3 regions of the Brevibacillus antibioticus genome follow, and region 2 is predicted to be linked to each of the others. Evidence: riboswitches for the same ligand, from Rfam matches in the RefSeq annotation. Region 2 holds a riboswitch; each other region holds the start of a gene.
What was found. Region 2 has a riboswitch for cobalamin ahead of E8L90_RS12805 (ABC transporter substrate-binding protein). Riboswitches for the same ligand answer to the same signal wherever they lie in the genome.
Positions count from the first base shown of each region.

Region 1: another riboswitch for cobalamin. It lies ahead of metE (5-methyltetrahydropteroyltriglutamate--homocysteine S-methyltransferase); the one in region 2 lies ahead of E8L90_RS12805 (ABC transporter substrate-binding protein).
Region 3: another riboswitch for cobalamin. It lies ahead of E8L90_RS29945 (hypothetical protein); the one in region 2 lies ahead of E8L90_RS12805 (ABC transporter substrate-binding protein).

Region 1 covers NZ_SZNK01000001.1:1,695,779-1,699,998, reverse strand. Annotated here, with positions in the region: gene E8L90_RS07755 (acyl-CoA thioesterase) at 1-58, opposite strand, end outside; gene metE (5-methyltetrahydropteroyltriglutamate--homocysteine S-methyltransferase) at 73-2,355, opposite strand; cobalamin riboswitch at 2,501-2,699, opposite strand; gene nrdF (class 1b ribonucleoside-diphosphate reductase subunit beta) at 2,786-3,736, opposite strand; gene nrdE (class 1b ribonucleoside-diphosphate reductase subunit alpha) at 3,792-4,220, opposite strand, start outside.
Region 2 covers NZ_SZNK01000001.1:2,760,619-2,764,838, reverse strand. Annotated here, with positions in the region: gene E8L90_RS12810 (M24 family metallopeptidase) at 1-1,063, shown strand, start outside; cobalamin riboswitch at 1,080-1,279, shown strand; gene E8L90_RS12805 (ABC transporter substrate-binding protein) at 1,450-2,469, shown strand; gene E8L90_RS12800 (FecCD family ABC transporter permease) at 2,494-3,552, shown strand; gene E8L90_RS12795 (ABC transporter ATP-binding protein) at 3,549-4,220, shown strand, end outside.
Region 3 covers NZ_SZNK01000001.1:3,571,284-3,575,503, reverse strand. Annotated here, with positions in the region: gene E8L90_RS16705 (alpha/beta hydrolase) at 1-15, shown strand, start outside; gene E8L90_RS16700 (LeuA family protein) at 41-1,459, shown strand; gene E8L90_RS16695 (M15 family metallopeptidase) at 1,554-2,246, opposite strand; cobalamin riboswitch at 2,431-2,646, shown strand; gene E8L90_RS29945 (hypothetical protein) at 2,636-2,857, shown strand; gene cobO (cob(I)yrinic acid a,c-diamide adenosyltransferase) at 2,885-3,433, shown strand; gene cobD (threonine-phosphate decarboxylase CobD) at 3,430-4,220, shown strand, end outside.

The sequences.
Region 1 (4,220 bases), 1.1 Mb from region 2:
AGGTTCTCGATTGTTGGATCGGCCGTGCATCTGTCATCATTTGTGAGGGTCCTCTCATCGTGTGCTCCTCTCCTACTGGGCTGTCAAACGAATTCGAATCGCCTTCGTTGCCTCAACCATGTTTCGTAATGACTGAACGGTTTCTTCTCTCCCTCTCGTCTTCAGCCCGCAATCCGGGTTAATCCAGAATTGATCGGGTGGAAGTACTTGTACACCTCGTGCTACCATATCTTCCATTTCAGAGACAGCTGGAATTCGAGGGCTATGGATGTCGTATACGCCAAGCCCGATGCCTTTGTCATACGTACCTGTTTCGAACACAGACACGAGCTCTCCGTGGCTGCGGGAAGTTTCAATCGAAATCACATCGGCATCGAGTTCGCTGATGACATCCATAAAATCATGGAATTCGCAATAGCACATATGTGTATGAATCTGGGTGCTCGGCGCAACGGTGGAGGTCGCTAGACGAAACGCTCTGACAGCCCACTCGAGATAAGCTGCCTGCTCTTCTTTTTTGAGCGGAAGTCCTTCGCGCAGCGCTGGTTCATCGACTTGAATCATGAGAATCCCCGCTTCTTCCAAGGCTTCTACTTCTTTTCGCAATGCCAACGCGATTTGTTCGCACACTTCTTGTCTGGAGACATCGACTCGAGAAAACGACCAATTCAGAATCGTTGCAGGGCCAGTTAACATACCCTTCATTGGTTTGGCGGTCAATGATTTTGCATACACACTTTCCTTGACCGTCATCGGTGCTACAAACTCCACATCTCCGTAAATAATAGGTGGCTTCACGCAGCGCGAGCCATATGACTGCACCCAGCCGTTTTTCGTGAACAAAAAGCCATCGAGCTTTTCGCCAAAATACTCAACCATATCGGTTCGTTCGAACTCACCATGGACGAGGACATCCAGACCGAGCTCTTCTTGTATGTCGATCCATTCCTTGATTTGCGTCTGAATGAAACCATCGTATTGCTCCACTGTCCAGTTCCCTTTTTTAAACTGCTGTCGGGCTTGGCGGACCTCCGCCGTCTGCGGGAAGCTTCCGATTGTAGTAGTTGGCAACAGTGGCAACTTCCACGTATTTTGTTGAATCTCTCGGCGTTCGAGATAAGGAACACTTCTTTCAAGTTTTGCAGCAGCGATTTGACGTAAAGCATCCTTCACTTCTTGACGATTCCTCGCAGGAGATAATGCCAGCTTCAGCAAGTCCGCTTCATTTTGAGCGATCTCTTTCGAAATGACATACTTACCATATCGGAATCCTTGGACTAAGAGCTGTACTTCCCCCAGCTTTTCGTCGGAAAACGCCAATGCGGGCATGACTTCCTCTGGCAAGTCGCTCTCTGCTTCAACCGTTACAGGTACATGCAACAAACTACTGGACGGCTGCAACCACAGCTTTTCGAGTGGAACGATCTCGGTAATTTCTTTGACCAGCTCCCATTTCTCCTCAATAGACGCACGCCATATGTTTCGGCCGCCGATGACTCCCGCTGCGAGAATCTTGTCTGCTGGAAACCCGTGTCTTTTCAGATTGGTCAGATTACGCTTCACTCCGTGTACAAAATCAAGGCCGATTCCTTTTACTGGTAAGGAGACCAGCTCCTCGTACCAATCCACCGCTTCAAAATAGGTTTGCAGCATGCATTGTAGATGCGATAGTGCTTGACCGATTTGCGCATAGATACGTTTGATAATGGCGCGATCATGCTCCGACACATCCAGCACAAATGCAGGCTCATCGATTTGCACCCATTCCACGCCGTGCAGCTCCAACTCCCGGAGAATGTCAATGTAGAGCGGTACGAGTTGATCCACGATGTTTTCAAATTCGTTTTTTTCATATCCTTTAGACAATTTGACAAATGAATACGGGCCTACAATGACAGGCTTTCCGATGATGCCAAACTTTTCTTTGGCCTCCAAATAGGCCTGAAGAGGCTTGTTCTCGGTTATGGCTGGTTGTCGTTCACCGAACTCCGGGACGATATAATGATAGTTCGTGTTAAACCATTTCGTCATTTCGCTGGCGACAGCTTCCTTCGAACCGCGAGCCATGGCGAAGTATGTGGCTAATGAAACCGGGCCTCCCTCGTATTCATAACGCTTGGGGACCATTCCAAACATCACTGCCATATCCAGCATATGATCGTAGTACGTAAAGTCACCCACAGGGATCAGCTCGACCCCTTTTTCCTGCTGACGCAACAGGTTTTGGTGACGGATTTGCTCCATTTGCTGTACCAGGCTTGCCTCATCGATAGTGCCTGCCCAAAATGCTTCTAATGCCTTTTTCCACTCGCGGTTCTTCCCGATCCGTGGATATCCCAAATTGCTGCTTTTCATGAGCTTCCTCTCCATTCTTTATTCGATCTTGACTTGAATCCGCCCAATAAAAAAGGCATCTCCAACGATCAAAAAGAACGTTAGAAATGCCAAATAAGCACTGAGATCACAGCATCCTAACACCTCCCTATCTCCCGTAGGTTAAGCAGTGTCGTCGAAACAGGCAGGTCTCCTGACTTTGGGATCATCGTCTGCACATGCCTTCCCAATCCGTTTGGATCAGTGGCTGATCGATGTGCCGACTCCCCTCATACAGTGGCGGGACCGTGTCGGATTCTCACCGACTTCCCTTTTCATCCTTGGTCAAACTTGATAACCAAAGAACCTGTTCCCACTCCTATGAAGTTGTCATGGTTCTGTGAAGTGCCCCCAAAAACTAGCAGGGCAGCATACTGTTCATACCGTAACACAAAATCCATTTTTTGTCATACTAAAATATAAAATCATCATCGGTCAACGGCTCTACGTTTAACGTACGGACATAACCATTTCCTTTTTTCGAGAAGAAGTCATGCTGCTTCGTCTGTGTGCGAATGCCGTTCAGCACGATCGGGTTCACTTCTTCCTCCGGGAATAGCGGGTCCAGCCCCAGATTCATCAATGCTTTGTTCGCGTTGTAGCGCACGTAAGCATGAACCTCGTCAGCCAATCCGATTTCCGTATACAACGAGGTCGTATAGGCCTCTTCATTTTCTTGCAGCTCATGCAAAAGGGCATACAGCTCCTCTTTTGCTGCGGTCTGCTCGACCACACTCAGACCTTGATAGACTTCTTGCGCGAGAACGCCAACATAGAGTCCGTGGATGCTCTCGTCGCGAACAATCAGGTCGATAATTTCCCCGCTGCTTGTCATCTTTCCTTGCCCCGCCAAATAGAGCGGATAGAAGAAGCCGCTGTAAAACAAATAGCTTTCCAGGAAGACGGACGCTACCATCGCCATGTACAAGTCTTTCGGTTTCTCGATTTCATGATAGCGTTTAGAGATGAGGGCCGCTTTCTTTTGCAGATGTGGATTGTTTTCTACCCACGAAAAAATACCATCAATCTCTTCTGTCGATGCCAGCGTTGTAAAGATACTGCTGTACGATTTGGCATGGATTTGCTCCATCATGCCCATGAAGGCGAGAACCGCTTTTCTTTGTAGTCCATCAACATGCTCCATGATCTTCGGCATCCCTACTCCACCCTGAACCGTATCCAGCAAGGTGAGACCGCCCAATACCTTTTTATACGTTTCCCGTTCAGTCGCACTGAGCTCCATCCAGGCCATCTTGTCATCTGACAGCGGAATCTCATCATCCGTCCAAAACTGCATGATGTTTTGATTCCAAAACGTCATCGTAAAATCGTCGTCCGGCCTGTTCCAATTGACTGCTTTCATATGGCGTTCCTCTTCTCTTTTTGCTTGATGCTTTTCCTTTTATGAATCTCGTTCACTAAATCGCGCAGCTAATGCACTCTTCTACGGTCAAATGCTTCGTACGCGTATAGTAGAGTGACTTCAGACCTTTTTTCGCTGCGTAAATGTAGTAGCGAGCTAGTTCTCTGGTTGAAATGTTGCTGTTCACGTGCAGTACAGTCGAAATTCCTTGGTCGATGTGCTCTTGAATTTCGGCAATCAGATCAATCACTTTGAATTGATCGATCACATACGCCGATTTGTAGTAGAAATAGTTTTCCTGCGACAAGTACGGCATCGGGTAGTACGTCGTAGAGTTGGCATACGTTCTCGTTTCGATATGCTCGACGATTGGCATCACGCTAGAAGTTGCATTCTGAATGTAGGAAATGCTCTGTGTTGGTGCGATCGCCAAACGGTACGCATGGTAAACGCCATACTTTTGCACCTTTTGTTGTAGTTCCGC
Region 2 (4,220 bases):
CACGTTTTTGACAGAGCAAGAGCTGAACGCGGTGTTGATTACCTCTCCCAAGCACGTCTACTATTTGACCGGTTTTTTTACAGACCCGCATGAACGGTTTATGGGTCTTGTAATTCCTGCTGAAGGAAAACCTTCTTTGATTGTACCTGCTCTTGATCGTGAGGCAGCGGCAGAGGCTTCGTTCGTTCAAGATATCCATACACATACGGATATCCAAAACCCGTATGAAATCCTCAAGCAAGTGTTGCCAGCGAACTTGACGAAGCTCGGCATTGAGAAAAGTCATATGACTGTCGAACGCTACGAAGCACTTGGACAAGTTGTTTTGGCGTCGAGCTATGTGGATGTGGAAGAGCCACTGCGTGAAATGCGTTTGATCAAATCCGCGGATGAAGTGGATCGGCTAAAGCACGCTGTTCAGTTGGTCGAGGATTCCTTGCGGGAGACCCTGAAAAAAGTCAAGACAGGCATGACCGAGACAGAAATCGTAGCTGAGCTGGAATTCCAGATGAAGCGCTTGGGTGCGGAAGGTCCGTCCTTTACGTCCATGGTATTAGCAGGGGAGAAATCGGCACTGCCACACGGGAAACCAGGAACGCGCCAGGTGCAAGAAGGCGACTTGCTTTTGTTTGATATCGGGGTAGCCGCGAACGGATATGTATCCGACATTACTCGTACCTTTGCTGTAGGCGAGATCAGTGCCCAGCTACAAGAAATTTACGAGACAGTATTGGCTGCCAATGAAGCGGCTATTGCTGAGATTCGTCCGGGTGTGACCTTTGCGCATTTGGATAAAACCGCACGCGATGTCATTACTGCAAAAGGCTACGGAGAATACTTCATGCATCGTCTTGGGCATGGACTTGGGATGGATGTACATGAATATCCGTCTGTTCATAGCCAGAATCAAGAAGTGCTTCGTCCAGGAATGGTCTTTACGATCGAACCGGGCATCTATTTGCCAGGTGTTGGCGGCGTGCGGATTGAAGACGATGTATTGGTGACGGAAACGGGCGTTGAAATTCTCACGCAGTTCCCGAAAAAACTGACTTCTATCAACTAATGAATAAATCGCAAAAATTGAATAAGTATCGAATGGTGCTGGATGGCCTATGCCGTCAGCTTAAAAGGGAAGTCCGGTGAGAAACCGGCGCGGTCCCGCCACTGTAACGAGGAGCGCCTAGCGAATAGCCACTGTTTTTTGTGAGACAAAAAATGGGAAGGAAGCTGGGGGTGTTGATCCGTAAGCCAGGAGACCTGCCATGCGATCATGTACAATCGACCCACGAGGATGGGGCAGATGTGGAAGTAGTCTATGAAAGGGCGCCTTTGTGCCTGCATTTAACTATTTCTACGTTTGTCATGCACCTCCCGATTGGAATGGGGGGTGCTTTTTTTGTGGAGGATTTGGTTCAATTCATTATATACATACAGAAAAGGGGATTACAGATGTTTAAGGCAAACAAAACACATACAGTAATGAAAAGACTAGCTTTCGGTATCATGACAGCTGCCATGTTTTTGGTTTCGGCATGCGGCTCCACTACAACAACACAAGCTCCAGCCAAAACAGAACAAACAGCTACACCAGCTGCAGAGAGCAAGTCTGTAACACTAACCAATAATGGCATTGAAATGACGTATCCAAAAGCACCTGAGCGTGCCGTGACATTGAACCAACACGTCACCGAAATCATGCTGGCATTGGGCCTAGCTGATAAAATGGTCGGAACCGCTTACCTAGACGATCAAATCCTTCCAGAGTTAAAAGCAGATTACGACAAGGTTCCGGTACTGTCTGACAAGTATCCAACCAAGGAAGTGCTGCTGGCAGCGAACCCAGACTTCGTATACGCCGGATGGAAAAGCGGATTTGGCGAAAAGGGCGTAGGATCGATGCAGGATTTGGAAAAGGTCGGCATCAAATCGTACCTGCAAGAATCGTCTAGCAAGCCTGGTCCAACGATCGACGATGTGTTCGCGGATATTACAAACATCGGACGCATTTTCCGTGTGGAGGACAAAGCCAATGATTTGATCAATAAAATGAAGAGTGAAATGGATCAAACGATTAGCAAAATCGGCAAGGTGGACGAGCCGCTTAAAGTGTTCGTGTACGACAACGGGGAAGATAAGCCGTTCACAGCAGCCAACAACTACATGACTTCCTTAATCAAGACTGCTGGCGGCAAGAACATTTTTGACGATATTCAAAAGGGTTGGGCAGAGGTCAGTTGGGAACAAGTAGTGAGTCGCAATCCAGACGTGATTATTGCCGTAGACTACGGTGACAGAACTGTTGATCAAAAACGCAATTTCCTTTTGACCAAAAAAGAACTGGCGGATATTCCAGCGATTAAAAATCAACGACTGGTTGTATTGCCACTGTCTGCTGCTTCTGAAGGCGTTCGAGCACCGATTGCGCTAAAAATTTTGGCGGAAGGACTCTACCCGGATCAATTCAAATAGAGTACGCCCCTTTTAAGGGAGGGAATAGCACTGCAACAGATCAAGTTACCTTATATCATTATCACTTTACTGGTTGGACTTCTTCTCTCGATTACATTCGCGGTTACGTATGGCTCTGTGGAGATTAAGCCGACAACGGTATGGAAAATCGCCTTATCAAAAATTCCGATGTTGACCCAATGGATTGACGTGGATTGGTCCAGTGGGGAGCAAACAATTATTTGGGATATTCGCTTTCCACGTGTACTCTTGGGGGCGATCGTCGGCGCAGGTCTGTCTGTCGTGGGAGTAGCGATCCAGGCGTTGGTTCGCAACTCCCTGGCTGATCCGTATGTGTTAGGTGTATCTTCAGGTGCTTCGGTTGGAGCTACCTCGGTCATTATTTTCGGAGCATTCAGCATGTACGGGCAGTATGCGTTAACCTTTGGTGCTTTTACAGGCTCGCTCGTGTCAATCATTCTCATTTTTACGCTATCTCGTATCGGAGGACAAAACTCGACGGTACGCCTGCTCATGGCTGGAATTGCGATATCTGCGATCTTGTCGGCCATTACCAGTCTCCTTGTTTTTTCAGCGCCGAATGAGCATGGAATTGGGACGGTCCTGTTTTGGTTAAAAGGAAGTCTGGCTGGCGGGAAATGGGAGTACCTGACGATCCCTGCATTGATTGTCGTCATCTGTCTTATCGTCTTAATGGCCCAATACCGCTCGCTCAATGCGATGTTGATGGGCGAGGAGTCAGCGGGGACATTGGGGGTTAATACGGTACAATTCCGCAAGCTACTTCTGGTGATTACGGCACTGCTCACGGGGGTGATCGTGTCTATTGCGGGATCAATCGGTTTTGTCGGATTAATGATGCCCCATATCGTCCGTGTGATGGTCGGATCAGATCACAGACGTGTCCTGCCTGTTAGCGCTTTATTTGGCGCGATATTTCTCATCTGGGTTGATGTAGTCGCCAGGCTTGCCTTTGCACCGGAAGAGCTGCCGATTGGTATTTTGACGGCGCTGTGTGGAGGTCCATTCTTTATCTGGTTGATGTTGCGGAGTTCTTATTCCTTTGGAGGTAACGGACGATGAATTTGCAGGTTGAGAATATATCGGTCGAACTGGAGAAAAAGGGGATCCTGCGCAACGTCAGTCTGGAGGTGCGCTCTGGAGAGTTTGTGGGGCTGATCGGGCCGAATGGCAGTGGGAAGTCCACGTTGCTAAAAAGCATTTATCGCGTACTGAAACCGCGTTCGGGATGGATCTCACTCGATGGCGACGACGTATACAAGCTAACCTCGCGTCAAAACGCTCAGCGAATGGCGGCAGTACGGCAGGAGACCTCTGTCGAATTCGATTTTTCGGTGATCGAAATTGTGAATATGGGACGTGCTCCGCATAAACGGCTGTTTCAGTCCGATAACGCAGAAGACGTTCGAATTTGTGAAGATGCACTACAGCGGGTAGGGATGCATACGTACGCTGATCGTAGCTTTTTCAGTCTATCGGGCGGGGAGAAGCAGCGGGTGCTGATTGCCAGAGCTTTGGTGCAGCAAGCCCAGTTTCTTGTCCTTGATGAGCCGACGAATCATTTGGATGTTCGATACCAGTTGCAGGTCATGGATCTGCTCAAAACGTTGGGAATTACGGTGTTGTCCTCGTTGCATGATCTCAATATCGCAGCGATGTACTGTGATCGGCTGTACGTGATCTGTGAGGGGGAAATCGTTACTTCGGGGACGCCAGAGGAAGTCTTGACA
Region 3 (4,220 bases), 810 kb from region 2:
TTCCTGAAAAAGTAAGTAAACCCGTAAGGATGTGCTGGAAATGAAGTCGTTTCAAATTTTGGATGCAACGCTGCGAGAAGGAGAGCAGCAAGCAGGCGTTCGCTTCACATGCGAAGACAAGATTCGCATACTGCATCTCCTGGAAAGCTATCATATAGACCTCATAGAAGTGGGCCATCCTGGAATTTCTGCCCTGGATGAAGAAATCTGCCGAAAAGTGGCTCAATCGGCAAGACGAGCGCAAATATTAATGCATGCGAGAGCTACTGTTGAAGAAGTCCATGCAGTAAAGCGCGCGAAAGCAGACTGGGTGGGGATATGGGCTTCCATTAATGATGTGTCTATCCAAACCAAATTCAGTCACCACCAGGAAAGCTATGTAAAAGAGAAAGTCCAACAAGCTGTTATCGAAGCAAAAAAGCTTGGCTTACAGGTTCGATTCACGATTGAAGACGCTTCACGGACAGAGTGGGAAAAGATATCCAGCTTAGGTCATGTTGCTTTGCAGGCAGGCGCAGATCGCGTTAGTTTGGCAGATACTGTCGGGATATGGGAGCCTGATACATGCAAAAAAATCGTAACTCGTGCCATTGAGGAATTTGGTTGCGAAATTGAAGTTCATCTTCATAATGATTTCGGTCTTGCTCAAGCGAATGCGCTGGCGGCTATTGATGCAGGCGCTTCTGTCATTGATACGACAATTTTAGGGATCGGTGAAAGAGCTGGCATTACTGACTTGATCCAGCTTACGGTTGCATTGCAAAAGCTGCGAAATGATCAGCGTTATTCTTTGGATAAAATTCCCGAGCTTGTACAAGCGATACGTCTGACGACAGGGTATAGACCGGACGAACTGCGCCCTATTACTGGGCAAAATGCCTTTACACATACATCGGCTTACCATGTCCAAGCCGTAAAGAAAAATTCCAAAGCGTATGAGCCATTTCCTCCCGAAACAATTGGAAGAACACGGCTTCTCGAAGAAAAGCGTCCTCCAATAGGAACCCCAAAGCTGCCTGTTTCCTTACAGGTAGGAAAGCCGTTTCCCAAAGGTGCTTCAGAGCTACAGTATCATCGTGACGGTCCAGGGATACGTTGGGTTATGATGGATTCGCGTGTGGATGAGCGAGCCTCATTTTATGTGATCCAAAGGATATTTGAATTAGGCGATTTGTCCGGTATTCCTGAAAAGCATGTAGACAGACATGCGCATCATTGTGACAGTGCCTTCCTCTTTTGGGGAGATGCACCTGATGGTACTGGTCTGATGTGTCATGTTCAACTCGGTGAAGAAGAGAAGACTGTTGAGAGTCCAGCGGCTATTTTTATCCCGGCAGGCGTCGAGCATTCCTATCACTATGTGTCAGGTCGCGGAACTTATACAAATATTGTATTGTCGCCTGAATACAACAAAAGCCTTTTGGTATCAGCAGCATCTTCTGAAATACCAGTGACCTAAGCGGTACAGGAATTTGTTGAGTGTGAAGAGTGGGAGTCCATCAGGGCATGAGTACGGGATCGACCGGGCTCATGCCCTGCTTGAGTATTTGTGGTTACATCGACAAAACTCCGCCATAGATCGGTTCTTGCTGCGTTCTTTGTCCCCAAGTGCGTGTTCCGTATTCGAAATGCCACCATTCTTTCGGATAGTTGACGAATCCGGCAGCGGCTATCAAATGATAGAGCAGTCGGCGATTATCTCGAATATCAATGTCTTTTTGCTTAGACAGTGTCAGCTCTTCATAATAGCGAGTTGCAGCCCTTTCACTGAAATCATCGAAGTCTGTCCCCATCTCCAGCCAGCCATCAGGCCCTGCGATAGTCAGATCCACTGCACCGCCGGATAAGTGTGGGGACGGTTTGGAGAGGTCTGTTGTTGGATAAGCGACGAATTTGCTCAATTCTTCCGTGAGGGCGGGTCCTTCCTGCCAGCCTTGTAAAAGCAAGGCTTCACGGAAACGTTCATATAAGGACGCCTGTACTTCAAACGAGCGCCAGCCGTCCAGCACGACGAGCTTGTAGCCAACAGGCAGTTGGGAGGCTGCGGTGGCGAGCCTGCGTGCAGCCCCTTCTCGCAAAAAGGCTTCTGGCTGTGTTCCGGCATAGCCCTCGTGGTAGTAGGCTGGATAGACCGTGACTTGTTCCGAAAGGGAAGAGAGGGGGATCATCGGTTCGTCGCATTCCTTGATCGGCAGTGGGCTGGGCAGGACCATGTCTGGTATTTTTGGAATCGGAGAAAATAGCATGACTATCACATCCCTTTCGATAGTTTTGCCAATAGGGTAACGGAAATTTTCAGGTAAGTAAACGGTGATTATCTTAAATTTTCTGCCAATAGACGCCTGCGAGGAATCGGCAGCTTTTGCTTGAATCCTCGGTAGCTTTTGCTATTATTAAAGCAAGTGCTTGTCAACGAAACGAATGACATTTACATATGGAAGAGAAACAGGTCCTTGTTTTTGCGAAACCGATTCGCAGGAGCAAGGTTAAAAGGGAAGTTTGGTGAAAAACCAACGCGGTCCCGCCACTGTAAGAGAGTAGCTGTTCTTCAAGGCACCATGCCATCCACTGCCCATCCGGGAGCGGGAAGGAGAAGAAGAGCGATGATCCTCAAGCCAGGAGACCTGCCTGTTTTATGTTTACACTGATTTCCTTCGGGTCAAAGGAAGAGGTGAGGATTGTTGCTTTTCAACTATCCGCGCTTTGTTTTTCCTTACGTACTGGGGGAAACAGAGCGCTTTTTTTTGTGAAAAACGTCTCGACGTTTTTCATAAAAGTGGATGCGACCGCTTGCGGTCAACAAAACGGTCATGACCGTTTTGTTGCTTCGGAAAGTATGGATAAAACAGCGGAGTAAAATACGTCACTTTTTGAGGTGGTCACGATGGAGAAAAACGATAAGAAGCGGGGCTTGACCCTCGTTTACACAGGAGACGGCAAAGGTAAAACGACGGCAGCAGTCGGATTGGCTGTGCGGGCGACAGGGCGCGGAAAAAAGGTGCTGATGGTTCAATTCATCAAGTCGCCGGAGCGTACATACGGAGAAAAGATTATTTTCGATAAATTGGGCATTGAAATTGTGCAGATGGGCGTCGGCTTCACCTGGACGAAGACACCGGAGGAGCATCGTCAGGCATTGAAAGAAGCTTGGGCGTTTGCGAGCGAAAAGCTTTCTTCCGGAGCGTACGATGTCGTCATTTTGGATGAGCTAAATAATGCATTGGCGATTGACCGCTTCCCGATTGATGATGTGTTGCCATTGTCCGATGTATTGGAAGCGATTCAAAATAGGCCAAGTCATATTCACCTCGTGATTACGGGACGGGCAGCAAAGCAGGAGATTTTGGACATCGCAGATTTGGTGACAGAGATGAAGCCAATCAAGCATTACTACGATGAAGGGATTCCAGCTGTGCTGGGGGTAGAGTTTTGACAAGCGCAGGTGTAATAGAGACGTACGGTCATGGCGGAGACTTGCTGACGGCAGCACAGCGCTTTGGTCGAGAGCCCGGGCAGTTATTGGATTACAGTGCCAATATAAATCCGCTGGGGATGCCGGCAAGCGTTCGTGAGATGCTGCTGGCGTCGCTATCTGCTGTAGCGCATTACCCAGACCCTGGACATCGCGTGTTTCGTCGTGCGCTGGCGAAACGGCTGCAAATGCCAGAGGAATGGTTGCTGCCTGCCAATGGTGCAGCGGAGGCGATGGCACTGGCCATTCTCGGTCTTTCGCCGCAAACGGTTGGTGTGGTATATCCTTGCTTTTCGGAATACGCGCAACTTTCCAAGCAGTATGGAGCCCGTGTCATTGGCTGCTTCGGGAAGGAAGCGAACGGGTACAAGCCCGATGCTGCAGAGCTGTACACGCTTTTTACGCAGTCTGATCTCGTATTCGTCGGGTCGCCAAACAATCCGACGGGAATCCTGTATCAACCGGATGAGCTGCGCCAAATGGCGGAATGGACGAAAGAGACCAACACGTGGCTCATCGTGGATGAGGCTTTCCTCGATTTCGTGCAGGAAGAGCGGCAGTATACATTGGCGACGCAGCTGGAGCACTTTCCCCGTGTGATTTTGATGCGTTCGATGACGAAAATGTACGCGATCCCGGGATTGCGCCTGGGCTATGCGATTGCACATCCGGATGTTATTGCGAAAATGCGCCAAAAGCAAGTGAGCTGGAGTGTGAATGCACTGGCTCTTTTGGCAGGAGAACTGTG